DNA from 3 places in the Glutamicibacter sp. BS14 genome. Region 1 is predicted to be linked to each of the others. Evidence: riboswitches for the same ligand, from Rfam matches in the RefSeq annotation. Region 1 holds a riboswitch; each other region holds the start of a gene.
The links. Region 1 has a riboswitch for thiamine pyrophosphate ahead of thiM (hydroxyethylthiazole kinase). Riboswitches for the same ligand answer to the same signal wherever they lie in the genome.

Region 1 (9,902 bases):
GGTGGACGATGACCGCGCGGATGAAGTGATCAGCACCAGGCTGGAAGCCGGGCAAGGCGTGCGCGTCTCCAAGTACGCGGTCTACCACTCCTCGCGGCGCCATCCTGCCCAGGAGATGCTCTTGCGTTCTGAGCGGGCCTTGGAGCACCTGGTGCCGTTGGGGATTGACGAGCACTTCCGCACCCAGCGCCGTTTCATGGCCGACTACTGGGACCGCAGCGATGTGGTGGTGGAGAGCGATGAGCCCGAGCTGCAGCGCAAGATCCGCTGGAACCTGTTCCAGCTCGCCCAAGCTGCCGGACGTGCCGACGGCCTGGGCATCAGCGCCAAGGGCGTGAGCGGCAACGGCTATTCCGGGCACTATTTCTGGGATACCGAAATCTATGTGATGCCGTTCTTGACCTATACGAACCAGCAGTGGGCGCGCAACACGCTCCGCGCCCGGGTCTCGATGATTCCTGCAGCGACCCGGCGGGCGCTGATCATGAACGAGGAAGGCCTGCTCTTCCCATGGCGCACGATTAACGGCGAGGAAGCCAGCGCCTATTATCCGGCTGGCACTGCGCAGTACCATATCAATGCCGACGTGGTGTATTCGCTCAACCGGTACCTCGGGGTCATGGAGGATGACGAGTTCCTGCTGGCCGGCGGCGCCGAAATCCTCGTGGGAACTGCGCGCATGTGGGCCTCGCTGGGGTTCTGGCGTGGCGAGCAGGGCAATGAGCGCTTCCATATCCATGGGGTCACCGGGCCCGATGAGTACACCGCGGTAGTCAACGACAACCTCTACACCAATGTCATGGCGCGCTTCAATTTGCGCCGCAGCGCCCAGCTGCTGGCCGAAATGGCCCAAGAGCATCCGCGCGAGTTCGCGCAACTGGCCAGCAGGCACTCATTGGAAAACGAGGAGATCGCCCTGTGGCTCAAGGCCGCTGATTGCATGCACATCCCGTATTCCGAAACGGTCGGGATCCACCCCCAGGACGAGCACTTCTTGAACCGCGAAGTCTGGGACCTGGCCAATACCGGTGCGGATAAGCGGCCGTTGCTGCTGCACTACCATCCGCTGGTGATCTACCGCTTCCAGGTCATCAAGCAAGCCGACGCGGTGCTGGCTTTGTGGCTGCGTTCCAGCGACTTCACCGCCGAGCAGAAACTTGCGGATTTCAACTACTATGACCCGCTGACTACGGGCGACTCGACACTGTCGGCGACAGTGCAATCGATTCTCGCCGCCGAGGTGGGCTACCGCGATCTTGCCTGGGAGTATTTCGAGCACGCGCTGAACGTGGATCTGGAAAACCTGCATGGCAATACCGCTGACGGCGTGCATGTGGCATCGACCGGTGGCGTCTGGTCGGCGCTGATCTACGGCTTCGCGGGACTGCGCGACGATGACGACCAGCTGCGCTTTGATCCGCGGCTCCCGGAGAAATGGCGGGCCCTGCGCTTCAACCTCGGGTGGCGGGGCATGAGGATTTCCGTGGGCTTGCGGGCTGAAGCCATTGATTTCACCCTGCACGGAGCCTTCTCCCGTCCGATCTGGGTGCGCGGCCAGCAGGTGGATCTGCAGCCGGGGCAGACAGTCAGCGTGGCGCTCGCCGGCCAGGGCCCGACGCTGGAAGGGCGGCCAAGCTTGGAGCATGTGCTCTCGCTGCAAAGCGACGTCGGCGTGGATGTGCCCAACAAGGCCTGGTAAGCATCCGGGCACGCAAAAGGAGGCAGGAACCATATTGGTTCCTGCCTCCTTTGCGCAATCCGCAATGCCCTGCGGGTGGTGCCTAGAGGGTCATCTCCTCGAGTTGGCGCCCCTTGGTTTCCTTGACCAGGAAGATCACGAAGATCAGGGAAAGCAGCGCGAAGAATGCGTAGATGCCGTAGGCCAATGCCAAGCCTGCCTCGGCGAGGGCCGGGAAGGTGGTGGAAACGGCGAAGTTGGCGATCCACTGCGCCGAGGCTGCCACTCCGAGTGCCATGGCGCGGATCGAGTTCGGGAAGATCTCGCCGAGCAATACCCATACGGCCGGACCCCAGGTGGCGCCGAAGCCGACCACGAACAGGTTGGCCGAGACCAGGGCGACGATGCCCCAGCTGCCCGGCAGCGACACGGCGCCGTCGATGGTGACCGACTGCGCGAACGCTACCGCCATCATGCCCAGCGACAAGGTCATGATGGCCGAGCCGATGGTGAGCAGCAGCTTGCGTCCCAGCACGTCGATCAGCAGCACCGCCACGATCGTTGCCAGCACGTTGGTCGCCGAGGTGATCAGCGAAATCGTGAAGGAATCCGATTCGGCAAAGCCGACGGACTTCCACAGCGTCGTGGAGTAGTAGAAGATCACGTTGATGCCGACGAACTGCTGGAAGACCGAGAGCAGGATGCCGACCCACACCAGCGGGTGGAAACCGAAGCGGCCCAGCAGGTCCTTGAAGACCTGGCGGCGCTCGATGTGCACGGTGGAGCGGATCTCTTCGATCTTCTTTTCGGTATCCGTGCCGGCGTTCATGCCCATATCGCGGGTCAGCACGGTAGCTGCTTCAACGAAGCGGCCGCGCTCGACCAGGTAGCGGGGAGATTCGGGCAGGCGCAGCGAGAGCAGGCCGTAGAGCACTGCTGGAACCAGCAGCGACAGGTACATCCAGCGCCAGGCCGCCAGGCCGAACAAGCCGACGGCATCCGCCGAGCCCATGACGAAGACCAGCAGCGCGCTGACCAGGAAGGCCACGAAGATGCCCAGCACGATGGCCATCTGCTGCATGGTGCCCAGGCGTCCGCGATGCGCGGCCGGGGAGACTTCGGCAATGTAGGCAGGGGCGATCACCGAGGCGAAGCCCACGCCGATGCCGCCGACAATGCGCCAGATGATCAGGTCGGCTACGCCGAAGCACAGGCCGCAGCCGATGGCTGATGCTGCCAGGAGGATGGAGGCGAAGAGCATGGTGCGCACGCGTCCCACGCGTTCGGAGACCACACCCGCTATCCAGGCTCCCAGTGCTGCGCCGAGCAGGGCGCAGGAAACGGTGAATCCGATGGTTACCGCGTTGAGCCCGAATTCGTGCTCGACAGCGTCCACGGTGCCGTTAACGATTGATGAGTCATATCCGAAAACGAACCCACCCAATGCCGCCCCGAGGGCGATGAAGATGAGCCGCGCGGAGAGTTTTCCGTCTGATGTAGTCGCAGTCACAATGAGCCATGCTATCGGATTCGAGAGCCGCAGAATCCCGATTTCTCGATTTTTTATGGGAGATCGATCACAAATTGGAAGGAGTCCTTACTTCAAGACCGGGGGAGGCCCAGTGCGCGTCGCCGCTTCATGACTGGCCAGCTCCCGAATTCTTGGCAAAAAAGCAGGCCGGCATTGCGAGTTATCGCGATGCCGGCCTGCGGGGAATTTATTTGCTAGCTATCCGCAGGCTTCTGCGAGTCCGCCAAATCGTTGCCGCGCATCTTGGCGACGATACTCATCAGGTGGAAGACCACCAAGGTGGCGATCGAGCCCAGGGCGATGCCGCCCAGCTGGAGCTGGCCGAAAGCGATTTCCTTGGTCACCGCAATGGCGATAATCAGGCCGGTGCCGGCGGTCATCAAGTTGATCGGGTTGCCGAAATCCACCTTCGCCTCGATCCACAGGCGCGCGCCGACGATGCCGATCATGCCGTAGAGCACGATGCCCAAGCCGCCGATCACGCCTTCTGGAATGGTGCCGATCAATGCGCCGAACTTCGGCAGGAAGGCCAGGGCCACGGCCACAATCGCAGCGATCCAATAGGCCGCGGTCGAGTACACGCGCGAAGCGGCCATCACGCCGATGTTCTCGGCATAGGTGGTCGTGGCCGAACCGCCGCCGAAACCGGCGAGCACGCTGGCAGCGCCATCGGCCATCAGCGCACGGCCGTTGAACTTCGACAGGTCGCGATTGGTCATCACGCCCACGGTGCGCACATGGCCGATGTTCTCGGCGATCAGCACGAACACCGCAGGCAGGAACATCAGCGCAGTGTCGAAGTGGAAGGTCGGGGTGTGGAATTCTGGCAGTCCGATCCACTCCGCGGCAGCAACCGCCTTGAAACTCACCTGCCCCTGGGCCAGTGCAACAAGGTAGCCGCAAAGAAGTCCCATGAGGATCGACAGCCGGCCCAGCAGGCCCTTGAACGCAACGGTCGCGACCACGGTAAAGATCACCGTGAGGAAAGTGGTCAGCGGGAACTCGGTCATGGGAACCAGCGTTGCGCTGGCCAAATTCAGGCCGATGAGCGCCACGATGGTGCCCATGACCACCGGCGGCATCAGGGCGTGGATCCAGCCGGTGCCGGTCTTCTGCACGATCAGCCCGACAACGAACAGCAAGGCCCCGGTCATCACGATGCCGCCCAGCGCGCCGGACATGCTGTGCGACTGGGTGGTCGAGAGGACCGGGGCAATCATCGCAAAGGACGAGCCGAGGTAGCTGGGCACCTTGTTCCTGGTCATCAGCAAGAAGATGACGGTGGCCAGGCCGGTGAACAGCAAGGTCGTGGTGACCGGGAAGCCGGTGATGGTTGGCACCAGGATGCTGGCGCCGAACATCGCCAGGATGTGCTGGGCTCCGATGGAAACGGTCTGCGGCCAATGCAGCCGCTCATCCGGGGCAACTACCTCACCTGGGGTGATGGTCCTGCCGTTGCCGTGAATGCTCCAACTCATGATTCCTCTTCCCGGGCCCTGCGGGTTTTAGGCCGTAGAGAAGTCTACTCGGTTCTCGTGCGCCTGCGCGAAGAAAGAGCGCTCATGTTCCGCGGAGCGGATGAAAGCGGCCTCCATGCGGGCCCGCAGCTGCGGATCTGCCTGCTCGAACGCCTGGCGGACCATTTCGATGGCCTGCTCGGTGGCGGAATCGAATTCCTCGGATGCATAGGTTTCCAGCCATTGCCGATAAGGATGCTCGGCATGGTTGGCTGCCGCCAGCCGCTTGCCGATGTCCTGGTACAGCCAGTAGCAAGGCAGGATCGCGGCAATCAGCTCCCCATAGCTCTCCTGGCTGGCGGCCAGGTGGTTGGTGTAGTTCAGCGTGGTGGCGCTGGGCGTATCAGCGAACTCATCCAGGTAGCTGCCGTGCAGCTGCAGCTCGCCATCGAGGATGCCGTTGGCGCCACGCGACCAGAAACGCTGGGCACCGAGATCCGGCGCCATCGAGCTGGCCAGCGAAAGCACCTTGGCGTAACGCAGCAGATACAGCGCATCCTGGGCGATGTAGTAGTGGAAGTCATCCCGGTCCAAGGTGCCCTCGGATAGCCGGGTGATGAAATCCAGCTGGTCGATTTCCTCGCGGATCGGCTGGATCTTCTGCCACCAGTCGCCCATGGGATCTGCCGTGCCGAAGAAGTCGATGAAGTGGTTGACCGGGCCGTGGCCGCTGCCCACCTGCAATTGGTCGGCCGCTGCGATGGCCTTGGAGAGGTAGGACTTGGACTGCTCCAACGCGGCGATCCAATCTCCAGTGGCAGCGAAGCGGGTAGCCAGAGTGCTGGAAAGGGTGCAGCCGGTGCCGTGGGTGTTCCTGGTGGCATGGCGCGGTCCGTGCAGCTCCAGCTGCACCCCGCCCGCCGACACCAGGGCATCGGGGCAATCCGCCCCGGCCAGGTGCCCGCCCTTGGCCAGCACCAGCGTGCCGTGCTTGGCAGCCAGCCGCTGGGCCTGAAGCAGGGCTTCGTCCCAGGAAGGGGCCACAGGCTCGCGCAGCAAGCTGGCCAGCTCCAGCAGGTTCGGGGTAATCACCGTGGCGCGATCCAGCAGTGAATCAAGGGCCGATTCGTCGTCGAGCAGGCGATCCCCGCTGGTCGCCACCATGACCGGGTCCAGCACGACGGGGGCGTCAACAGTTTCCAGCCAGCTGGTGACTGCGCGGATCACCTCGGCGTTGGCCAGCATCCCGATCTTGATCGCATCGATGCGGATATCTGTACTCACGGCTTCGAGCTGCGCGAGGACGAAATCGCCGCTGATCGCCTGAACTCCGGATACCCCATGGGTGTTTTGCGCAGTCAAAGCGGTGATCACGCACATTCCGTAGCCGCCGTTGGCGGCAATGGCCTTCAGATCCGCTTGGATTCCGGCGCCGCCGGAAGGATCGGAGCCTGCGATGGATAGGATGTTCATTTCGAGGCCTCCCAGGCTGCGACCAGCTGCGCGCTGGCAAGTTGCGGATCTTCGGCGTTGCAGATGGCGCGGACCACGGCCAGGCCTGCGCCGCCGCCGGCGCGGATCGCGGCGGCATCGTCTTGGGTAATTGCGCCGATCGCTACGCAGGGCAGCTTGGCCAAGGCAGCGGCTCGCGCAAAGCCGTCCAGCCCCAGGGGAGCAGGATGGTCTTTTTTCGTCGGAGTGGCGCGGATGGCTCCTACACCGAGGTAGTCGATCACCGAGGCGTCCTTGTTCGCCTGGGCCAATTGCTCATCGCTGGAAGCACTCAAGCCGATGATGCCCTCGCCGATGATCTGGCGAGCCAACTGTACCGGCACATCTTTTTGCCCGATATGGATGCCGTTCACTGCTGCGCCAGCAGCCCGTGCCGCGAGGTAGACGTCAATGCGGTCATTGATCAGCAACTGGGCTTTGCCCTCGGTGAGCTTGGCAGCCGCGCAGGCCAGCTCGAAGAATTCCCGGGCGCTTTCATCCTTGGCGCGCAGCTGGATCCACCCGATCCCTCCGGCGACGGCGCCCTCGATAACTTCCAGGGTGCTGCGTGGGGTGCAGCTGTCAGTGTTGGCTACTAGATAAGCGCCGTAATTATGCATGGTTCAATTCCTCGTACTTCAAAGTCTTCAGTTCCCCGGGATCGGCAGCCGACAGCGCATCAAGGAAGGCAACTGCGAAGCTGCCCGGACCGGAGCTGCCAGCCAGGGCCTTTTCCGCGGCCAGGCCATAGAAACCGTGGGCTGCGATGGTGGCCTCGAACGGGTCATCGTGGACCGCAACCATCCCGGCGCAGACCGCGCCCAAGGCGCAGCCGCCACCTGTCATCCGGGTCAAGCCAATTCCGTTGGTATGCACCAAGACGGTACGCGTGGCGTCGATGATGGCGTCAGCCTGGCCGGAAATGGCCACTACGCAGTCGTGTTCCGTGGCCAGTTCGCGTCCCGCCGCCAAGGCGGCAGAAACCTCATCCAAGGCATCGACACCGCGCGAAGCAGATTGCCGGCCGGCCAGGGCCAGGATTTCCGAGGCGTTGCCGCGAATCAGGGTCGGGCGTTGCCGGACAATGCGCCGGGCAAACTCCGTGCGCACCGGAAGCGCTCCCACTGCCACTGGATCCAGGACCCAGGGGGTGCCTGCAGCGCTCGCCGACTGCACAGCTTCTTCCATGGCGGTCAGCTGTTCAGTGCTTGGAGTTCCCAAATTCACCAATACGGCTGAAGCTGCCTGCGCGAATGGGCCGGCCTCTCCGGGCAGATCCGTCATGGCCGGGGAAGCCCCGGATGCCAGCAAGACATTGGCGGTGAAATTGGATACGACGGTATTGGTCAGGCAAAAAACCAAAGGTGATTGTTGCCGGTATTTTTGGGCAACTGCATGCAAAGCCATGCGACATCCCTCCGCTAGCGTGAACTAGATCAGGTTCTACGGGTCTTATCTCAGTCGGTTGATCCGACACCCCGTGTCACTGCCATAGAGCGTACGCACAACCGGTTCCGAGGACAAGTTACTTACGCTCGCGCCGCGCCACCAAGGCCTTGAGCGTGGCCGCATCCACCTTCTGCGCGACCGCCAACGCCCAGAGGTGATCCACGGCGGCCAGGAGATCTTCACTGGTATCCACCGGCTGCGGCCGCTCGTTGACCACTGTGCCGGCACGGCGCCGGGAGGTGATCAGCTCTTCGGCTTCCAGCTCCTTGTAGGCGCGCGCCACTGTACCGGCAGCGACGCCGAGGTCCGTGGCCAGCGCACGCACAGTAGGCAGCTTGCTCCCCGAGGGCAGATCTCCCAAGGAGATCAGTGAAGCAATCTGCGAGCGGATCTGCTCATAGGGCGGGGTAGCTGCTTGGAGGTCAACACTGATCTGCGTGCTCATGAAGTAGCTGCCGGCTGATGTTCCCGCACGAAGGCGCTACCGGGGCGCTCTAGGAAAATGACTGCTGGGACAACGAAGATGAGCAATGCAAAGAGTCCCAGCCCGGCCGGGAATCCGTAGCCAATGAGCAGCATGGCTACCACTGCACTGGTGTTAACACGCATTGAACGCAGTTCCAGGACCTTGCGGTACCAGATTTCTTCGGCCGACGAGACAGCCCAGGGAATAATTGCCCGGCGGGAGAACCAGACGAATCCAAGATGGGTTGCCAGCAACAGCAGGATCAAGCCTGCAACCATTGTCTTGCCTGGAGGCACGAAGCCCCACAAATAGTCCAGCGGCGGATCGAGCAGAAAATAGGTGCTGGTGGCAAACAGCAAGCCAGCGGCGATGTAGGACCACAAGGGCAGGGGCGCGTGGTACTTGGGTGCTGCAGACGCCTGCCGGGCCACCGTGCTGACGTAGCTGAGATAAAGCGCATTGAGAACGGCATAGCTCAAAGCCGCACCGGCAAAGATCATTAAGATCCACGTAGTTCGCTCATTGGTAGGCATCTGGAGCTCGTCATCCAGTGGCAAGAATGACCAGCCGATTGCAACGCTGAGCAAGGTGAGTGCTGCAGTTACGTATTGCAAGGTGAATAGTTGATCACGCAAACGCGAGAAGGCGGTCCGTTCCCTGGTGGTGGATTGAGCTGAGAATGTAGAGCGCGGTCCCCAGAAGAGCAACGTGAGGGCGACCGCAAGGGCGCCATAGCTAACGAACTCGTACTGTCCATCCGGCGAATTAGCCTGCGAGTAATTGACCACCGACACGGTGAAGGCCAGCAAGACGATGCCGATATTGCGCATCAAGCGGTTGAGCCAGACCGTGCGCAACGCTTGGTTGTCTTCGGCCGAGATGCCGGCCAAGGCAGGTCTTTTCAGGATAACTACGGTAATCACAGCCGCGGCCACGATGATCCCTGCCAGGGCCACGATGAATACCGGGAGCATCTGTGTGCCCGGCAACCGCCCATCATACGGACCCTCCGACGCGTATGAATAGATGCCGTCAAAATCAAAGGTCGTGAATTCCGAGGCCGGAACGCCAACGAGCCCTTCGACTTTGGACGCCGGCCACAGGGAGCCGACCGCGATCAGCAGCAAAAGCCCAACGAAAGCCCCTAGGGCCTTGGGAAATGGAGTTGTCAGGCTGCGGGCCTCTAATGAAGCGGTGCGCACTGGCTGGAGTTCCTTGGGCCAAGTGAACAAGCCGATGAGGTAAACCAGAAGAACCCAGATCCCCGGAGTGAGTGCTTCAGCGAGAGCCGAACCTGAATTGGGTTCGGTCATTGAAACGCGCCAGGTCTCGGACAAATCCCATGAGGTTGAAGCAAAGAATGCGATCAATGCGCACCAGAACGAGTGGGATCGGGCCCGGTCGATAGCTGGTGTTCCACGCCTGTGCGCCACCGAACGCAACCAAACGCAGATGATTGCGGCAACGAAAGCGATGGATATGGCGCTCGCCGAGAACTGGTTCATGGAAATCAATGTATCAACTATTTGATACATATTGAATCCTCCGGCGAATTAAACGATGAAAAATAGTCCCAGTGACGTACGCTCAAATCATGGGTCTGTTTACTTCCACTCCGTTGCCCGAACCGGTCGGTGATTCCGCACCTCCGGTGGACGAGCATCCATCGCGCATAGCAACAGTGCTGAGCCATTTGCGGCGTTCTGCGGACACGCGGATCACGCATCCGCGACGCTTCCGCCTGCAGCAGCTCAAGGCCCTGGAGAAGATGCTCGAAGAGCATCTGGAAGACTTCGTCCAGGCCCTGGCCGAGGACTTGGGCAAGAGTGC
Region 2 (9,902 bases), 1.2 Mb from region 1:
GCTTGGCGGATGACACCCTCGCGGGTGAACCCCAGCTTCTCCAGGCACTTCTGCTCAGCCGCATTTTCTGCGGCTGTCGTAGCCTGGATCCGATGACGGGGGTAGTGGGTGAACAAGTAGTCGACGAGCATCTTCTGCCCCTGCGTGCCATGGCCCTGGCCGCGGTACTGGGCAAAGATGCCGATGGCGACTTCCCAGCAGGCCGAGGTGTTGGCCCGACCCCACGACGAAACGGTGAACCAATCGACTTTGCCGATTATTTGCCCCCAAGCAGACTGCCAGCGCGCCATCGGCGTTGCCGATCAACTGGTCCTGGCCGACACGGGCGCGCAGCTTGTTCGTATCCCAGAAGCCGAACCACTGGGCTTCACCGGCACCCTGCACGGATTGGAAGTTCGCTTCCAGCAGGTCGATATCCTCCAGCCCGAGCTTTCGAAATGACAAGTGCACCCTTGTTTTCCTCCCGTGTTCCGGCGATGGCTGGCATGCTGCTCGCTTAGAAAGCTAGGCCGATCAGCAACGGCTCATTGACCAGTTCAATGCCAAAACGCTGCTGCACGCCGGCGCGAACTGCCCGCGCAATGGCCACAATGTCCTGGGCGGTGGCTTCCCCGCGGTTGGTGATGGCCAGTGTGTGCTTGGTGGACAGGGACGCTCGGCCGCCAGCGAGCGCGAACCCCTCGGTCCCCTCCAAGCCGTAGCCCTTGCCGAAACCGGCCTGGTCGATGAGCCACGCGGCGGACAGCTTGAGGAAGCCAGCTTGTTCCGCCGGGTAGCTCGGAGCGTTCTCGGGAAGCTTGCCCATGACGCTGGATTCAACGATGGGGTTGGTGAAGAAGGAACCCGTGGAGTGCGAGTCGGCATCCCTGGCATCAAAGACCATGCCCTTGGAACGACGCAAGTCCAGAACGGTCTGGCGCACTTCGAGTGCGTCGGCGCGTTCGCCAGCTTCGACTCCGAGCCGGCGGGCCAGCTCTGCATAGCGGATAGGAGCCGATTCATTTTCACGGGTCAGCAGGAAGGCCACTTCCAGGACCACGTAGCGTGGGGATCCGTTGGTGCTCGTGCGCTTGATGACCGAATCGCGGTAGGCGAAACCAAGCTCGGAGTTATCCAGCTTGAGTACCTGGTTGCTCTGGCGGTCGTAGGCACGCACCCACGCCAGGGTCTGGGAAATGTCTGCCCCGTAGGCCCCGACGTTCTGCACCGGAGTGGCACCGGTGCACCCGGGGATGCCCGAGAGCGCTTCCAGTCCGCTCAGGCCCTCAGCCAGGCTGTATTCAACGGTCGTGTCCCAGTTCTCGCCGGCGGCAGCGCGCAGCAGCACCTTGCCATTAGGCTGCTCGTCCAGGTGCAGTCCGCGGGTGGCGATCTGCACTGCGACGCCCGGGTACCCCTCGTCGGAGATCACCAGGTTGGAACCCCCGCCAATGAGCAGAACGTCGTGCCCTGCGGTGTCTGCTGCCGCAACGGCTTGAGCCAGTTCAGCTTCGCTGGTAGCGGTCACCAATTGCTGGGCTGGCCCACCAACGTGGGTCGTGGTCAGATTCTTCAGCATTGCTTCAGTTTACTTTCCGTATGGGAACGAATAGGTGCGGCCGGCCGGCGTTCTACGCTTTGCCTGCGCCGCCGGTACGGTTTCCGGCGGCATTAGAGGACAAGCAGAAGGCCACGACCACCAGGATGGAAATGGAACCCAAAGCAGGGAGCAGGCCGATGACTTCAGCCAGCAGTCCCAAAAGCGGCGGGCCACCGAGGAAGGCGCCGTAGCCGATGGTGGACACTACCGAGACGCGGGTCGCGGCATGAACAGGATCATCCGATGCCGCGCTCATGGCCAGCGGGAAGGTCAGGGCCACTCCCATGCCCCAGATGGCCAAGGCCACGAAGGCCAGCGGCAGGTTGTTGCCAAAGGCGAAGAGCAGTACCCCGACCAGGGCGCTGATGGCGCTGGCCCGGATCATGACGACGCGGCCCAGGCGCAAGATCAGATCGCCGGACAGCAGCCGGGTCAGGGTCATGGCGGTAACGAAGACGCCGTAGCCGATGGCTCCCACGCCTTCCTTCGTGTGGTATCCATCCACCAGTGCCATGGCCACCCAGTCGCCGGCTGCGCCTTCAGCCAGGGCCATGCCCAGAACCAGAACGCCCAAGAGGACGGTCTGCGGTTCGGTCCATGCCTTCTTCAGCGAGGTCCCGCTGCTGGTGCGCGGGGTCCGGCTGTAGTCTTCTCCGTAGAATCGGGCACTGTAGAGCACGGTGAAGACGATAACCAGGCCCATGAAGCCGTAGTGGTACTGCAACGGGATCTGCAGTCGGGCACCTAGCGCACCAGCGCCGGCACCGATCACGGTGCCGATGGAGAAGAAACCGTGCAGGGCGGGCATGATGCTCTTGCCCAAGGCGCGTTCCATGGCCGCGCCTTGGACATTGGAGGCGACATTCCATGATGCGGTCCCCAGGCCCTGGGCGAAGAGGAAGATGCCGCAGATCAGGGCGCTGCCAAAGATTCCTGCGCCCACGCCTACAAGAATGAGTGAACAGCCGGCTATTGTCGCGGCGATGCGCATGACGCGGGTGGCCCCAAGGCGCAGAACCAGTTGTCCTGAGACCGAGACGGACAGGAAGGATCCTGCACTCATGCACAGCAGCAGCAGTCCAACGCTGGCGTGGTCCAGCTGCAGGGCATCACGCACTGCGGGCAAGCGCGAAACCAGGGCCGAGATCAGCAGGCCGCTGGCCAGGTAGGCGGCCATCAGCGCGTTGCGCCACTGGGTTACAGGCCTCTGCGCTTCACCGGGAAGTTGCATGCCTAGAGCTGCACCACGGCTTGGCACTTGAGCAGTACCTTGCTGTCATGGGCCGAGACTGCCAGATCGATGCGGGCGGTGCGGGCTTCGGAGTCCAAGGCGCCGACCTTGCCCTCCACCGAAATGGTGGTACCTTCGGGATCTTCGACGACTACCGGCTTGGTGAAGCGGGTCTGGTAGTCGATGATGGCTCCCGGGTTGCCGACCCACTGGGAGACCAGGTCGATGACCGATCCCATGGTGAACATGCCGTGGGCGATCACCGATGGCAGTTCCACTTCCTTGGCGAAGCGCTCATTCCAGTGAATCGGGTTGAAGTCGCCCGAGGCACCTGCATAGCGGACGAGGTCCGCGCGGTTGACCTGCACCGTGTGCGAGCCAATGACCTGGCCCTTTTCGAGGCTTTCGAATTCAATCATGCTTAGTCCTCAGCTCGTACCAGTAGCGATGAAACGGTGGTTGCGATCTTCTCGCCGGCCACGGTGGTTATTTCCGCGCGGGTGGTGATCATGGCACCGGCACCCATTTCACGGACCTGGTCCACGTAGAGCTCGGCAAGCAGTTCATCGCCGGCAACGATCGGACGGTGATGGGTGAAGCGCTGGTCGGCGTGCACCACGCGGGAGAAGTCGATGCCGCTGGCAGGGTCGGCAATCAGCTGCGCGTCAGCGCGCTGGGCGATGATGATCGCGAAGGTCGGAGGGGCAACGACATCGCTATAGCCCAGCTCGCGAGCGGCCTGCACATCGTAGTGCGCCTGGTTGGCGGCCTTGGTGGCCTTGGCGAATTCGCGGATCTTTTCGCGGCCTACCTGGTAGGACTCGCCGGCAGGGTAGATGCGCCCTACCAGGTCGGGGTTGATGCCCATGGATTCTCCTGAACGTTGTTGGAAGTGGCCAGGCGAGGCTGCCGCCGGATACGGGACCCGGGCGCAGCCAAGCGGTCACACGGTGGAATTCTTGCGGAGCCCTAGTCCTGCCCGTCCGCCGGGCGCTTCTTGGCTCGAGGGGCCGCCAGGCCATTGGCAATGCGCCACTGGCGCGCATCCCTGGCGCGGACAACCAGTCCGGCGATGTGGCAGAGCATGCCGATGACCATGATGCCGATTGCTGTGTAGACCGTTGGCAGCGATGGAATGTTGGCGCCGATGATGGCCAAGATGATGCCTGCGCCCATGATGCCCATGGCAGCGAAGACGAGCTTCTTATAGCGTGATGAGGCCGATTCCCAAGGAGTGTTGGTCATGGTTCAAGTCTAGTTCAGCTCCGGCTGTGTCCGCTCATTGAGGCCGGGGCATTTCCCCGTGACTCCCCCGACAACGCTGGGCCTGATTCAGAACAGGGCGGATTGCTCTTCCCTGAAATCTGCGCAGTTCTCCACGATGGCGACCTCGCGGGTCTTCAACTCGGCGGCATCCAGCAGGCGCACGGTGGTGCCTTCGCCGCTGTCTGCGAGGATGCTTTGCCCCAGCACGCCGCGGATGCGCAGATTCACGGTGTTCCCGCCCAGCGCGGTATTCCAGGCATGCAGCGCATGGGTATCCCAGGCGTCTACTACCGGGCGGGCGAAGGCCGGTTGTTCCCACAGCTCGTCGCGCAGCTGCACGCCGTAGGTTTCCAAGCCCCGCTGGGCGCCAAGGAAGGACCGGGCCCGGCTTGCCGCTTCGGAGTTGATCTGGTCCAGCTGGGCGTAGTCCAGTTCCCAGCTGGCCAGTCCCTTGATCTTGGACTTCTGCCGGACTTGCTGGCTCAGGCCCACGTGTTCAGTGACAAGGTCTTCGAGCACTCGAATAGCGGCTCCATCAGCGGCGCGGGCAATATAGCGGGCAATGACCGCTCCCTGCTGCGCCAAGCGAGTCCATTTGCTCTGGGTTGAGGTGGTACCGACTTTGGTCGCCCCATGGGCGAAGCTTGCGACATACAAGAAGTGCGGCTGCTCCAGGTACTTGCGCATGCCTTCCGGGGCTTCGCCGGTCTTGTGGAAATGATGCATGAACTTCGAATGATCCAGCCGGTGGCAGCGTTCGCACTGGGTTCCGGTACGCAGCGCTTTGTTCTTCGGGCAAGGCAAGGTGTTGCGAGAGCCATCGCTGTTCATCGTGATGTAGCCCAGGCAGAATTTCAGTTCGCCGATGCGCAAGCTTAGGGAACGGTTGGCTTCCAGGTATTCGGTGCTCCATTTTTCCGCTTGCCTAAGCCGGAGCATGGGGGCGCGTTCATGCTCTGAGAAGCTGATGCCGTGGCAGAGCTGCCGGTGGTCGCTGGCGAATTCCATCGATGCCTTCCTCGAAGTTACCTCTTCAACGATAGTTCACCGGACATGGCTAGCTCCTGCAAGGCAGGTTGGCCGGCGCCTGCAGCCCGAAAGTTTGCTGGACGAATTCCCGATTCGTTCTGGCCTAATTCCTAGGAGAAGCCCTTAGGCTGGAACTGCACCGGAACCGTACCGCGGGCCGGGCCATAATCTGCTGAGGTGATCCAGGATTTCTGTCCCATTTGATGACAAGACTCGTGCAGTGGCCATCGCAGCTGCCGAGACCGCCCCTTCGCCGGCCGAGCTGCAGCGATTGACGCAGGCTTTCCGCCATGATTTCCAGCGTTTCATGATGGAGTACCAGTTTGCGGTGGACGAGGTGCTGACCAAGGTCTCGATCTTGCGTGAAGAGTTCTTGTATTTGCACAATTACAATCCAATTGAGCACGTCACTTCCCGGGTGAAAACTCCGGAGAGCATCATGCGCAAGGTCTCCCGCCGGAACATCTCCCCGTCCCTGCCGGCCATTCGCGAGAACATCAGCGACATTGCCGGCGTGCGCATTACCTGCAGTTTCGTCAAGGACATCTACAAGGTTCTGAACACGCTAACCTCGCAGAATGACCTGAAGGTCCTCCAAATCAAGGACTACATCAAGAACCCGAAGCCCAACGGCTATAAAAGTGTCCATGCGATCGTGCAGATCCCGGTCTACTTATCCGATGGCCCGGTCGATGTCGTGGTGGAGCTGCAGATCCGTACCATTGCCCAGGATTTCTGGGCAAGCCTGGAACATAAGATCTTCTACAAGTACGAGGGCGAAGTTCCAGAACATCTAGTGCAAGAGCTTGCCGACGCGGCGGCCATGGCGACGAAACTCGACATGCAGATGCAGCGCTTGCATACCGAAGTCCACGGCCATGATGCCAATCAGGCACCGAGCCAAGAGGCGGATTTCGATACGACAGCGATCCAGGGGCTGCTGTCGCTGGCTCAGCAAGCCAAGGACGGGAACCAGGAGAAGGACTTGGATCACTAGCCGTTCATGCCCTCGAAGGACAATGCTGCTTCGGGGCCGGAAACCAAAAAAGATCCTCGGCCGAGGCCGAGGATCTTTGATTTGGTAGCGGCGCCGGGACTCGATCCCGGGACCTCACGATTATGAGTCGTGCGCTCTAACCAGCTGAGCTACGCCGCCACAAGTGAGAAGCAATCCAGTAGAAGCCAAGAATGCTTCTCACTCAGAGCCCCCTGCCGGAATCGATCCGGCGACCTCGTTCTTACCAAGAACGCGCTCTACCACTGAGCTAAGGGGGCAACGAGTAAATACTCTACACGGATTTCCCGGCAAAGAAAAATCGGCGGATCACCCCGGAAAAGACCAGGAGAATTCTGTAAAACCACTAGTCAATGACTATTTATCCTCTTACTCGCTACCCCGGGGACGAAGGGTGGGACAAAAAGTGCCCTGGTGACGATGCTCACGAGAGTGCTCCTCGCGGTCAATCGCGGATTTGCCATGACGCGCAGGATAGAATCCCGCGGATCATCCCCGGTGGCCAAGCATCGAATTACCCCGCTTGGAACTTCGGAACGCTGACACCTTTTCCCACTCCAGAACCCCTGACCGAGCGGCACTTGGGCAACACCCGATCCACCCAGGCGCCCAGGCACGGCTCCGGTGCCCGGCAGCTGGATCCCGGGCCGTGAACCGGGGTGCTGGAAACCGCCAGGAAGGCAACAGCTCCTTGCCGCCCATTCCGGTCTTGAGTAGGAATATTGTGACCTCAGCAACAAATTCCCGACGGATTTTGCAAACCTCAAAAACCTGTGTAAAGTATTTACCTGTTGCCCCCTTAGCTCAGTGGTAGAGCGCGTTCTTGGTAAGAACGAGGTCGCCGGATCGATTCCGGCAGGGGGCTCGAAATAAGAGAGGCAATCTGGTTCCAGATTGCCTCTCTTTTCGTTTATCCCGCAGATGCCGTGTAGCCACTGCGAGCATGGCCCAAGGCGCACCCCAAGCTGCAGCACCGGCTATCGGCCGCGTCTTGCGCCCCGGATTCCAGGTGCCCCCGGCAAGAGTCTCCGGCCAATGAAAAGCATCCTGGCCCGCCACAGCCGGCCCTTCCCACTTCCTTGATGTCAGGCCCTGACCACTGGGTTTGCGTTTTCTCCTCGCAAGCGTGCTAAGTTGTTCGCGACCACACGGGTGCCCTGGCAAGGGCTGAGATCGGGCTATCGCCGTCCGCGACCGTTGAACCTGTCCGGGTAATGCCGGCGAAGGAAGTGAGTTTCCCCAGTGGAACAAATTGAACAGCACCCTGCCCACACCCTTGCCTACCGTGAATCTGCGGGAATTTCTGTTCCCGTCACGCAGATCCAATTGGCAGACTCCCCCAATGGACAGCCCAACGAGCCGCTGGCGGTATATCGCACCAGCGGACCGGGAAGCGAGCCCACCCAAGGCCTGCAACCCTTCCGCGAGCGGTGGATCCTGGAACGCGGGGACGTGGAAACCTATGCAGGCCGCGAACGCAACCTGCACGACGACGGACGCTCAGCGGTCCGCCGCGGCACGGCCAGCGCGGAATGGGCCGGACGCTCAGCCCCGCCACTGCGGGCCGTTGGCGGAGCCCGCGTGACGCAGATGCACTATGCGCGTGCCGGGATCATCACCCCGGAAATGCGCTATGTGGCCCTGCGCGAGGAATGCGATGTCGAGCTGGTGCGCAGCGAGCTCGCGGCCGGGCGAGCCATCATCCCGGCGAACATCAACCACCCGGAATCCGAGCCGATGATCATCGGCAAGGCGTTCCTGGTCAAGATCAATGCGAATATCGGCAACTCGGCGGTGACCAGCTCCATCGCAGAAGAAGTCTCCAAGCTCCAGTGGGCGGCCAAATGGGGCGCGGACACGGTAATGGACCTGTCCACCGGAGATGACATCCACACCACCCGCGAGTGGATCATCCGCAACTCCCCGGTCCCCATCGGCACCGTGCCGATCTACCAGGCGTTGGAGAAGGTCAACGGCGAAGCCAACGAACTGACCTGGGAGATCTTCCGCGACACCGTCATTGAGCAGTGCGAGCAGGGCGTGGACTACATGACCATCCACGCCGGGGTGCTGCTGCGCTACATCCCGCTGACCGCCAACCGGGTCACCGGCATGGTCTCGCGTGGCGGGTCCATCATGGCCGGCTGGTGCTTGGCGCACCACCAGGAGAATTTCCTCTACACCCACTTCGATCAGCTGTGCGAGATCTTCGCGCAGTACGACGTGGCCTTCTCGCTGGGCGACGGGCTGCGCCCGGGCTCCATCGCAGATGCGAACGACGCCGCCCAGTTCGCCGAGCTGGACACCCTGGCCGAGCTGACCAAGCGCGCCTGGAAGTACGATGTGCAGGTGATGGTCGAAGGCCCGGGGCATATCCCGTTCCATCTGGTGCGCGAGAATGTGGAACGCCAGCAGCAGCTGTGCGACGGGGCGCCGTTCTATACCCTGGGCCCGCTGGTCACCGACATCGCCCCGGGCTACGACCACATCACCAGCGCCATTGGCGCCACGGAGATCGCACGGTACGGGACCGCGATGCTCTGCTACGTCACCCCCAAGGAGCATCTGGGACTGCCCAACCGGGATGATGTGAAGACCGGGGTGATCACCTACAAGATCGCTGCGCACGCCGCCGATCTGGCCAAGGGCCACCCGGGTGCCACAGCGCGGGATGATGCGCTGAGCAAGGCGCGCTTCGAATTCCGCTGGAATGACCAGTTCGCGTTGTCCCTTGACCCGGTCACCGCACAGGAATTCCATGATGAGACCTTGCCGGCCGAGCCGGCCAAGACCGCCCACTTCTGCTCCATGTGCGGGCCGAAGTTCTGCTCCATGCGCATCTCCCAGGATATCCGCGACGAGTACGGCTCGGCCGAGGCGCAAGCCGCATTGGCCGGGATGGCGCAGAAAAGCAAGCAGTTCCTGGAAAGCGGCGGCACGGTCTATCTCGGGGACGGGATCCCGGTGGGAACTCCTGCTCCGTAAATAGCCTGCGGCGCACGAAAAACGCCCTTGGGGCAAGCTTTCGGCTTGCCCCAAGGGCGTTATTCAATGCTGTTCAGCTGCGTGCGACTGGCTTAGTAGTCGCGACGTCCACCGCTGCGGCCCGAGTCGCTGAAGCGATCCTTGCCGCCGCGTCCGCCGCCGCCGAAGCCGCCACGTCCGCCGCCGCGTCCGCCACCGAAACCGCCACGGCCGCCACTGCGTCCGCCGCCGAAGCCACCACCACGGCCGCCACGGAAGCCACCGCGGTCGCCTTCGTCGTCACGGCGCGGGCTGCGGCCATTGTCGAGCTCGAGCTCGATGGCTTCGCCGCCGATGCGGGTCTTGGACAGTGCACGCCACTGGTCCTTGCTCAGCTCTGCTGGCAGCTCGACCAGGGTGTGGTCTGAACGGATCTCGATGCCGCCGATTTCCGAAGAATCGAAGCCGCCCTCGTTGGCCAGTGCGCCAACGATCGAGCCCGGCTGCACGCGGTTGCGTCGGCCTACGGCCAGACGGTACATGGCGTTGCCTTCGGCAGCGGTCTTGCGGGCACGTGGACCGCGATCGCCACGGTCACCGCGTTCGCTACGCTCGCCGCGCTCTGGGCGATCCATGCGTGCCTTCTTCGAAGGGGACATGACTGGTTCGGTCATCAGCAGCGGGCGGCCGCCCTGGGCCATCAGAGCCAGTGCAGCTGCGATTTCCAGCTGGTCCAGGTCTTCGTGCTCGGAAGCGAACTTCTCCACGATTTCGCGGAAGGTGGTCAGGTCCTGGCCGCTGATGGTCTTGTCGATGCG
Region 3 (9,902 bases), 1.4 Mb from region 1:
TCGCGTATGCTGTTTCCATGCCCTCCGATAAACTTGTCCAATCGCGAGCACGAGCCCTCAGCTCCCCGCTGAGGCTTCGCATCTTGCGCTTGTGCCTGCATGAGTCACGAACGAACAAGGAAATTGCGGACATTCTCGATTTGAATCCCGCCACCTCCTTGCATCACGTGCGAACCCTGGTCAGCAACGGTTACCTCGCGGCAGAAGAATCGCGCCGAGGCAACCGTGGCGCCAAAGAAGTGCCCTACCGCAGCACCAAGCAGTCCTGGGGCACGCGCATTCCCGACGCGGCCCCCATGCTGGTGGACACCTTCCTGCAGGAAATCGAGGGACTTGATCCCCAGGAGATACAGGTAATCCGCTTGGGCCTGAAGCTCAATGAAGAAAGCCAGAAGGATCTCATGAGCCGGCTGCGCGCTGTGATCGAGGACTACGCGATGCGAGATCCGGATCCAGATGGCGTTGCCACCTCGTTGTTCTTGGCCCACCACCTGGATATCACCGGCAATGCGCGCAAAGACCAGTAGCCTGCTTTTCGCCTAATTAAACACAGAAGGAGCTCTTCCCGTTGGGAAGAGCTCCTTCTGTTTTCAGTTCTGGCGTTGTTGCTTGCGCAGCACTCGCAAGGAGCACAGCAGGGCAATCACCGATGGAATAACCATTCCATACATCCACAAGGCCGAGGCCAGCGTTGGCCCGGGCAGGTACTTGTAGTACTCCATGCCCAAGATCAGCTGGTCATCGCCCACATAGGAAATCAGGCCAACGGTCACATAGCAACCGATGAACCCCAGCGCACCGGCCCACAGCTTCGATGAAGAAACCGCAGCCCAGTACACCAGAACCCCGAGCAGGAGCCAGGCCAGACCCACACCCCAAACCAGCGGGATGTCGTTTCCGACATAGCTGATGGAGGCGTGGATTGCGGTCCCGAATAATCCTGCTGCCACGGCGGCAACAACACCGCGCCAGAGCGCGGAGAAGTTGCTGCCGAGGGATTTGCGCTTATTAGGAGCGAGCGCGTGCACGGGTAGCCTTGGCACGGTCGTTGGCGTTCAGCAGAACCTTGCGGATGCGGATGGCTTCCGGGGTAACCTCAACGCACTCGTCTTCGCGAGCGAATTCGAGCGACTCTTCCAAGGTCAAGTTACGTGGTGGGGTCAGGTTCTCGAACGAGTCCGAGGAAGCAGCACGCATGTTGGTGAGCTTCTTTTCCTTGGTGATGTTCACGTCCATGTCGTCGGCGCGGGAGTTCTCGCCGACGATCATGCCCTCGTAAACCTCTTCGGTTGGCTTCACGAAGAAGTTCATGCGCTCCTGCAGGTTGATCATCGCGAATGGAGTCACAACGCCTGAACGGTCGGCAACGATCGAACCGTTGATGCGGTATTCGATTGGGCCTGCCCATGGCTCGTAGCCTTCAGCCAGCGAAGCAGCAATGCCGGCGCCGCGGGTTTCGGTCATGAAGCGGGTACGGAAGCCGATCAGGCCACGTGCTGGAACCATGAATTCCATGCGAACCCAGCCGGTGCCGTGGTTAGCCATGTCGGTCATGCGGCCCTTGCGCGATGCCATCAGCTGGGTGATAGCACCCAGGTACTCTTCAGGTACGTCGATGGTCATGCGTTCCATTGGCTCGTGAACCTTGCCGTCAACCATCTTGGTAACAACCTGTGGCTTGCCAACGGTCAGCTCGAAGCCTTCACGGCGCATCTGCTCAACGAGGATGGCCAGTGCCAATTCGCCACGGCCCTGGACTTCCCAAGCATCTGGACGCTCGGTAGGCAGGATGTTCAGCGAAACGTTGCCGATCAGTTCCTTGTCCAGGCGATCCTTGACCTGTCGTGCGGTGACCTTGGCGCCCTTGACCTTGCCAGCCAGTGGCGAGGTGTTGATACCGATGGTCATCGAGATCGCAGGTGGATCAACGGTGATCAGTGGCAGCGGCTTAGGGTTCTCAAGGTCGGTGAGGGTCTCGCCGATCATGATGTCTTCGATACCGGCAACTGCAACGATCTCGCCTGGACCAGCTTCGTCAGCTGGAACGCGGGTCAGGCCCTGGGTGGCCAGCAGTTCGGTGATCTTGACCTGCTTCATGGTGCCATCCTGGCGGGCCCAGTTAACCTGCTGGCCCTTGCGCAAGGTGCCGTTGATCATGCGCAGCAGCGCCAGGCGGCCAAGGAATGGCGAAGCGTCAAGGTTGGTGACGTGGGCCTGCAGGACTTCACCTTCGGTGTAGGTCGGTGCAGGAACGTGCTTGATGATGGTCTCGAACAGTGGCTCAAGATCTTCGTTGTCCGGCAGGGTGCCATCGCCAGGCTGGTTCATCGAAGCGTAGCCGGCCTTGCCCGAGGCGAAGACGACAGGAACGTTCAAGATTGCGTCCAGATCCAGATCCGGAGCTTCGTCAGCCAAGTCCGAAGCCAAGCCCAGCAGCAGGTCCATGGAGTCGGAGATGACGCCATCGATGCGGGAGTCGGGACGGTCGGTCTTGTTGACCACGATGATCACTGGCAGGTTGGCGCTCAATGCCTTGCGCAGCACGAAGCGGGTCTGCGGGAGCGGGCCCTCGGATGCGTCAACGAGCAGAACCACGCCGTCAACCATGGACAGGCCGCGTTCCACCTCGCCACCGAAGTCGGCGTGGCCTGGGGTGTCAATGACGTTGATGGTCATCTTCTTGCCCTCGGCTGCTGGGCCGTTGTAGAACACGGTGGTGTTCTTAGCAAGAATGGTGATGCCCTTCTCGCGTTCCAGCTCACCTGAGTCCATCACGCGATCTTCGGTTTCACCATGGCTGTCGAATGCGCCAGTCTGCTGGAGCATGGCGTTGACGAGGGTGGTCTTGCCGTGGTCAACGTGCGCAACGATGGCTACATTGCGAAGTTCATCGCGAGTAATGGTGTTTGCTGACATGCGTGAAGGCTCACTTCCGCTCGAAAATTTGGGTCTGTGGAGTCGGGGCCAAAGTCGACCCAACAATCCAGTTTACGCGCTCGAGACTCATAGTCTGTTGATCTGTGTCAGAACATACAGGAATTTCATGTATCTGTCGCAAAGAATTCAGCGGATTAACCGCGTTGGCATCCAAAAACGCAGCTTGCTAGGCCCAAAGTTGACTTCAATTTCCGGGAGTTCAGCGTCTAGCAAGCCGCCGCATTTTTCTATGGTGGATTTTGAACCGATGTTATCGGAATCACAGGTAACCAGCGCATGTTCAATTCCTGATTCGCGAAGTTCCTGCAACCCGAATTTGCACAGTTCCTGTGCCACACCACGGCGACGATACTCGGGAACTACACCATAGCCGATATGTCCGCCGACCTGAAAAAGGCTCTCGTTGATTTCATATCTGACGGAAACCCGGCCCACCAGGTCCCCCTCGTCAAAGGCGGCGAACAGCGCCGAGCGAACCCAGCCTTCTGGAATGTGCTCGCCTCGGCGCCCTGCCTTCATCCGGTAGATATAGTCCTCCCAGTCCTCGGCTGCAGACCAAGTCGGCAAGAACTCGAAGTCTTCGCGAAGCATCAAGTGGTGGGCGTCGATTGCCTGCTGTTCGTCCTGGCTTTCCAATTCACGGATCTCCAGCGTCTTTCCCAACGTCATAGCGCCAGTATGCCAGAGCGCCTCCACTTCCCACCGGTGAATTGCGCGCCAAAGATGCGCCTGAGCCCTAGTAGGCCACCTGCTGGCCCCGCACTTGCCTGGCCCATTCCACGGTTCCGCCGCTGAGGCTGTAGACGGCAATGCCTGCATCCCGACCGGACATGGTGATCCGCGCTGCCTGCTGCGAACGGGCACCGGTTTTGCACACGAATACGACCGCCGAAGCGCTGTGCGCGAGCTTTCCCAGTCCCCGTTCTTTGAGCTGCGCGAGCGGAAGGTGCTGGCTGTGCGGGATCGCTATGATGTCGCGTTCCCAGGATTCGCGCACATCCACCAGCAATACCGGTTCTTCCGTTTCCAGCTCCGCTAGCTGCTGAACCGTGAGCTCCGGGACATGCCCTTCGGCAGCGCAGGAAACCGGCTGGTACTCCCCCAGCCCGGTCACCGGCTCACGTTGCGGATCCCTGGCGAATTCGAGGGTCCGCACAGTGGCTTCCAGCGCATCATAGAGCCAGAGCTTGCCGCTCAGGGTGGTCCCGATTCCGGTAATGAGCTTCAGGGCTTCGGCGCACATCACCGAACCGATAACGCCGCACAGTGCGCCGAAGACTCCTCCTTCGGCGCAGCTGGGCACGGAGTCCGCGTCGGGGATTTCCGGAAAAAGATCACGCAGCATCGGGCCGGTGCGCGGATCGAAGACGGACACCTGCCCGGAGAACTGGAAGAGGGTTCCCCACACCAGCGGGGTGCCGGTGATTTCCGCGGCATCATTGGACAGGTACCGCGTGGCAAAGTTGTCGCTGCCGTCGATGACCAAGTCATATTCACTGAAAAGTGCCACGGCGTTGGATTCATCCAGCTTTTCATCCACGGTGATGATCTGGACGTTCCGGTTCTGCTCGTGGGCCATCCGCCGCACCGAATCCACTTTCAAGCGCCCTGCATCCTGTTGCCGGTGCATGGTTTGTCGTTGCAGATTGGACAGCTCGACGGTGTCATCGTCGATGACCCCGAGGGTGCCGATTCCCGCAGCGACCAGGTAGCTGGCAATGGGACTGCCCAGGCCCCCGGCTCCGATAACCAGCACCTTGGCGTTGGCGATGCGGCGTTGCCCTTCTTCTCCCACCCCGGGCAGGGACAAGTGCCGGGAGTAGCGCGCCAGCTCTTCCGGTTCCAGCTCCGCGCCGGGTGCGACCAGGGCTTCCCGGCTCACGAGAAGTCACCGACCAGGGTTTGCATCATGCCTTCGGCCGGCGATGAGGCCAGTGCGGTATCGCGGCGCGGGATCCGGCCAGCGAGCCGCGCGGCGCGCCCGGCACGCACAGCATCCTTCATGGCCCTGGCCATGAGCGGCGCGTTGTGCGCCCGGGTCACCGCACTGGCCAGCAGCACCGCGTCGCAGCCGAGCTCCATGGCCAGGGCCGCATCCGAGGCGGTGCCCACCCCGGCGTCAAGGATCACCGGTACCTGCGCGCGGGAGGCGATGGTGGAAATATTGTGCGGATTCAGGATCCCCAGGCCCGAGCCGATCGGCGCTCCGGCCGGCATGATTGCCGCAACCCCGGCGTCTTGCAGGCGTTGGGCAAGTGCCGGATCATCATTGGTGTAGGCGAAGACCTGGAACCCGTCGGCCACTAGTTGCTCGGTGGCCGCATGCAGTTCCAGCGGGTCCGGCAGCAGCGTGTGCTCATCGGCAATTACTTCGAGCTTGATCCAATTGGTTTCCAGAGCTTCACGGGCCAGGTGCGCGGTGAGGATCGCATCGCGGGCGGTGAAGCATCCAGCAGTGTTGGGCAGCGCAATCACGTTGTTGCGCTGCAGCAGTTCATACACGTTGCCTGCGCCGGCCGCCGAAAAGTGGCGGATGGCCACGGTGGTCAGTTCCGTTCCGGAGGCCCGCAGGGCGCTTTCCAGGGTGGTCAGCGAACTCGCTCCCCCGGTGCCGAGGATCAAGCGCGAGGACAAGGTGCGTCCGGCGATTTGGAATGGGTCGCTGTGGATGTCCAGCTCGGTGATGTTGCGCGTTTCCATGCCTAGCCTCCCTGGGCCGCGGTAACGAGTTCAATGCTGTGCCCTTCGGCCAGCAGGTAGCTATTCCAGGCGCTGCGTGGAACGACAGCGCCATTGACGGCGGCGGCAACTCCGAGCTTGCTGCCGTCAGCGGCCACCGAGTTGGCGTCCAGTTCCTTGCCGATTTGCGTGCTGATGAATTCGCGAAGGGTGGTTCCTTCGTCCAGGTTCAGTTGCCGTGAATTGAAATTGATGCCGATGCTTGTCATGGTTGCTGCTCCGTTCGGTGAGCGGTCTAGGTTGCGTTGGCAAAGCGGTGGGGATCCACAGCCTGGTGCAAGGGGTGGGATTGGTGGCCGTGGGCGAGATCCGCAGTGAGCGTTGCGCCCAGCGGAGCCAGCAGCACGCCGTGCCGGGAGTACCCGGTGCAGAGCAGCAGCCCTGGATCAAGGCGTCCAAGCAGCGGCCGGTCATCTGGCGTGGCGGGACGTGCCCGGGCCGTTGCCTCGTTCAGCGTGCAGTCGCTGATGCCGGGGACCAGCTTTCTCGCGTTGTCCAGCAGCAGGTGCATCGCGCCAATGTTCACCGCTTGTTGCCGGTCTTCACGGACGCTGGCGCCAAGGACGAGGCTGCCGTCCCTTCTCGGCACCAGATACACCTGTTCCCGGTGCACGATGCCGCGGATGGTGCGGGTGATGAGCGGCGGGCCTGCTGGTCCCTGGATCCGGAGGATGTCCCCGTAGACCGGGCGCAGCGGAAGTTCGTTCAAGCCATCGAGGGTGCCAAGACCGGTGGCCACGATGGTCTGCTCCGCTTCGAGGATTCGGCCCGATGCGGTCCGCACAGCGGTGGTCCGCTTCCCGTCGGTCACCAGTGCCTGCGCCCGTTCCTCGACCAGGTGCGGACGCAGATGCTCCAACAGGATCTTGACGATGGATCGAGGGTCGACCTGGTGGTCATCTTGGCACAGGACCGCGCCGGCAATATTGGCGGCCAAGGCTGGTTCGAGCTTGCGGGCTTGGCTGGGCAGCAGCTTTTGCGCTGACAGGCCGAGGGATATCTGCAGTTCGGCCAGCTCGTGCAGGGCTTCGCGGTCCGCAGGCTCTGCGGCGACAACGAGCGTGGAGTTCTGCAAGTAGTCCGGGCGTTGCCCGGTGGCCGATTCGATGCGCTCGATGAACTGCGGATAGGCGGCATTCGAGGCGGCAAGCAGCTGGTGCAGCGGGCCATTGCCCCAGACCGTTTCAGCTGCCGGGGCCAGCATTCCTGCTGCCGCGTAGCTTGCACCTTGGCCGGGTGCCGGATCGATGAGGGTGACGGTGTGTGCGCGTGATTCCAGCTCGAACGCGACGGCCAGGCCGATTATCCCGGCGCCAACAATGTTGACATGCACAAGGGCACGCTTCCTTCCTACGGCGGCATGACCCGCATCAGGTGTAGCGGTCGGCTCGGTGCCCTCTCAGCCTGGTCGATTCAGGCTCCCGCGGATTACAGCGATTATAAGCATGATGCAGCTCATAAAGTCGAACTTCATTGAACGCAGTTCCGTCATCTTCTGTGATGTACTTGCTGACATGGCATTCCATGACTTCCCTATCGTGCTTCCCCAAGGTTCTGCGCTATCCAGCACCATCATCTCGTTGGAGCAAGAACTCTTGGAATCCAGCCAACGCCATAGCCAGGAGCAATTGCAGCGGCGCTTGCATCCTCGGTTCGCCGAGGTGGGAGCCAGCGGGCGAGTCTATGATCGCGAGGCCATCATTGCCCAGCTGGCCCGGGAGCCGGCACGGGATGCCGGGGCGTTGAAAGTCGAAAGCCCGGTGGCTCTCCAGCTTTCAGACCAGCTGGTGCTGCTGCGCTGGAAGCTGCTCGCCGGTTCCCCCAGCGAACGCAGTTCACTGTGGATCCATGAGCAGGGCCGCTGGCAGCTGCTCTTCCACCAGGGCACGGCCGCCGCTCATCCGCAGCCATCCGCAGGACCGGAGGAAGCCGTGCATGCCGACGGTGAATTCTCGGTGCGCCGGCTGCGCCTTTCGGATGCCGAAGCGGTCTACGAGGCATTTTCCTCGAACCCCGACATGTTGCGCCAAGGCGACGCCGATTCCCCGCAAAAGGCTGAGTCGTATGTGCGCGCACTGCTGGAGGCCGGGGAACGCCAGCAGGCGTTGGCCGTCGCATATCGGGATCGGCTGGTGGGACTGGTGTGCGGTACGGTAGACCCGGCCAATCGGAACGCGTGGATTTGGTATTGGATGAACCAGAATTACCGGGGCCGGTCGCTGGCCACCCGCGCCGTGGCAACCTTAGTGGATTACCTGTTCGACGAGCTGGGACTGTACCGCTTGGAGCTGGGCTTGCGGGCAAATAATCCCGGGTCGAAGCATGTGGCAGAAAGCAACGCCTTCCTGCACGAAGGTGTCGAACGGGGCAAATTCCTGGTTGCCGGAGAACGCATCGATGTGCACACCTACGCACGGTTGCGTACCGATGGCGGCTCTGCGGTCATGCCCTTGCCGTGGGGCACGCAGCAGTAGCTTGGCGGGCATCAAAAAAGTCGCGGAATCCGGTCTTGGATTCCGCGACTTCTTATCTGTCCCTCAGGTTTTGTGATGCGTGGTTAGATGCCTGGGCTCGATGCCGGTGGCGTCGAGTCCGGGCCATTGGTGGTCTGTTGGGCCTCCATCTTTTTCAGCGTGCGGGCCGCAGCATCACGACCGCCGAGGCCAAAGGCCAGAGCCGCTGCCAATGCTGCGCCAATGACGATTGCGCCGAAGGCCATGTTGATGATCGAATCGGCGATACCCATGTACTTCAGGCCCATCGCCACGAACAGCGCAATTGCCGTGTAGCGGATGATCTTCGAAGCAGTAGTGTCACCCAAGAAGCGGCCAATGACGTTGGCGATGACGAAACCTGCGGCGATAATTGCTGCGCCGAAGAGGATCTTGCCGCCCAAGGCCAGGATCTCATTGAGGATATTGGTGATCGCTGGGAAGTTCAGCATCTGGGCCGCCATCACACCGAAGAACAGCACGATAGCAATCTTGACGATGCCAGCGATGATTCCCGAAGCGCTCTTGCCCTCGGGAACTACGCCCCACTGGGCAACAACAGTGTCGGTACCCACGCCGTGGAGGGAGGATTCAAGTAGCTGCCCGACGAACTTGGCAATCAGGATACCCACGGCCAAGAGCACCAAGGCCATGACGACCTGCGGGATTGCGGTGAAGACCAGCTGCAGCATCTGCTGAGCAGGTACCGAAATTGCCGCGATGCCCAGAACCTGTAGGGCTGATATTGCGACGACTAGCAGGATCAAGGCGAAGACGATGTTGGCAATGATGTCAACGATCTTCGCTTGGGATTCGCGAGACTGAACTTCATCTACTGGTTCGTTGCCTGGGGTGACCTTGCGGACCAGTCCGCTAAAATCGACAGTTCCCAAACCGGTCCTCAGCAGCTGGCGAACAATATTCGCGATGACGTAGCCAATGAAGAAGATGAAGCCCGCACCGATGAGGTTGGGGATGAAGGCCATGACGCCGCCGAGCATGCCCTGCACCGGCGATAGCACTTCGGATAGAGCGAAGACTTGCAGGATTGCCACGAGGCCGAAGAGCCAGACAATCAACCCCGCGACCTTGCCCAGGGATTGGCCTATTTGTTCTCCGTCATTGCCCTGCCTTTGCAGGAACTTCACCCTGTTCACCAGTTTGGCGGCAGCCCAACGAACTATGCGTGCAACTAGCCACGTAATGATGAGGATGATTAGCGCGATGCCAACCTTTTGTAGCATCGACGCCCAGTCGATATTGCCTAAAACGTTCTCAGACTGCATTGCTGCTCCTTCAACGTAGGGACAATCCGACCCTACGATGAAGGTTCTCCGCTGACTAGGGCAAAGACCCATGCTCCCAGCTTGAATCATTGGACTTTCACACTCGAATTGCGAAAAGCTGACTATATCCCGATGGATTCAACGAATTCCGAACAATAAGGCCCTACCGACAACCGATCCACGCAATATTAGAAAGTTCGCGGCTGCGTCCAAACCCGTGAATTGCCATGGAAGCTATTGCGGATTCAGCCATTGATCTTTATCAATCCGGCAATTACCGGAAGTCCCGCTACCTAGTTGATGACTTCGCTCCGCACGGAAGCACCCAGTTCAACGGTGCGGGAGACGGTGCAGTATTTGTCATGCGAAAGCTTGACGATGCGCTCCACCATGCTGGCTGCCTTGCGGCCTTCCTCGGTGTCGGGGAACTTCAAATCGAAACCAAGAT

Region 2: it holds a riboswitch for thiamine pyrophosphate, as region 1 does, so the genes downstream of both, thiC (phosphomethylpyrimidine synthase ThiC) here and thiM (hydroxyethylthiazole kinase) in region 1, are expected to answer to the same signal.
Region 3: it holds a riboswitch for thiamine pyrophosphate, as region 1 does, so the genes downstream of both, thiO (glycine oxidase ThiO) here and thiM (hydroxyethylthiazole kinase) in region 1, are expected to answer to the same signal.

The regions. Positions count from the first base shown of each region.
Region 1 covers NZ_CM167801.1:487,606-497,507, reverse strand. Annotated here, with positions in the region: gene AC1Z36_RS02380 (HAD-IA family hydrolase) at 1-1,699, shown strand, start outside; gene AC1Z36_RS02375 (sugar porter family MFS transporter) at 1,782-3,188, opposite strand; gene AC1Z36_RS02370 (uracil-xanthine permease family protein) at 3,404-4,687, opposite strand; gene thiD (bifunctional hydroxymethylpyrimidine kinase/phosphomethylpyrimidine kinase) at 4,715-6,139, opposite strand; gene thiE (thiamine phosphate synthase) at 6,136-6,777, opposite strand; gene thiM (hydroxyethylthiazole kinase) at 6,770-7,564, opposite strand; TPP riboswitch at 7,554-7,648, opposite strand; gene AC1Z36_RS02350 (GntR family transcriptional regulator) at 7,683-8,051, opposite strand; gene AC1Z36_RS02345 (hypothetical protein) at 8,048-9,577, opposite strand; gene AC1Z36_RS02340 (aldehyde dehydrogenase family protein) at 9,667-9,902, shown strand, end outside.
Region 2 covers NZ_CM167801.1:1,680,553-1,690,454, reverse strand. Annotated here, with positions in the region: gene AC1Z36_RS07990 (GNAT family N-acetyltransferase) at 1-290, opposite strand, end outside; gene AC1Z36_RS07985 (UDP-N-acetylmuramate dehydrogenase) at 497-1,558, opposite strand; gene AC1Z36_RS07980 (MFS transporter) at 1,611-2,810, opposite strand; gene AC1Z36_RS07975 (MaoC family dehydratase) at 2,813-3,229, opposite strand; gene AC1Z36_RS07970 (MaoC family dehydratase N-terminal domain-containing protein) at 3,232-3,678, opposite strand; gene AC1Z36_RS07965 (hypothetical protein) at 3,780-4,055, opposite strand; gene AC1Z36_RS07960 (DUF2797 domain-containing protein) at 4,143-5,084, opposite strand; gene AC1Z36_RS07955 (GTP pyrophosphokinase) at 5,326-6,102, shown strand; tRNA gene AC1Z36_RS07950 (tRNA-Met) at 6,185-6,261, opposite strand; tRNA gene AC1Z36_RS07945 (tRNA-Thr) at 6,309-6,380, opposite strand; tRNA gene AC1Z36_RS07940 (tRNA-Thr) at 6,914-6,985, shown strand; TPP riboswitch at 7,259-7,366, shown strand; gene thiC (phosphomethylpyrimidine synthase ThiC) at 7,363-9,105, shown strand; gene AC1Z36_RS07930 (DEAD/DEAH box helicase) at 9,198-9,902, opposite strand, start outside.
Region 3 covers NZ_CM167801.1:1,862,535-1,872,436, reverse strand. Annotated here, with positions in the region: gene AC1Z36_RS08925 (helix-turn-helix domain-containing protein) at 18-527, shown strand; gene AC1Z36_RS08920 (hypothetical protein) at 591-1,028, opposite strand; gene typA (translational GTPase TypA) at 1,009-2,916, opposite strand; gene AC1Z36_RS08910 (GNAT family N-acetyltransferase) at 3,064-3,606, opposite strand; gene moeB (molybdopterin-synthase adenylyltransferase MoeB) at 3,674-4,819, opposite strand; gene AC1Z36_RS08900 (thiazole synthase) at 4,816-5,637, opposite strand; gene thiS (sulfur carrier protein ThiS) at 5,640-5,885, opposite strand; gene thiO (glycine oxidase ThiO) at 5,912-7,009, opposite strand; TPP riboswitch at 7,007-7,111, opposite strand; gene AC1Z36_RS08885 (GNAT family N-acetyltransferase) at 7,191-8,150, shown strand; gene AC1Z36_RS08880 (mechanosensitive ion channel) at 8,234-9,454, opposite strand; gene AC1Z36_RS08875 (OsmC family protein) at 9,748-9,902, opposite strand, start outside.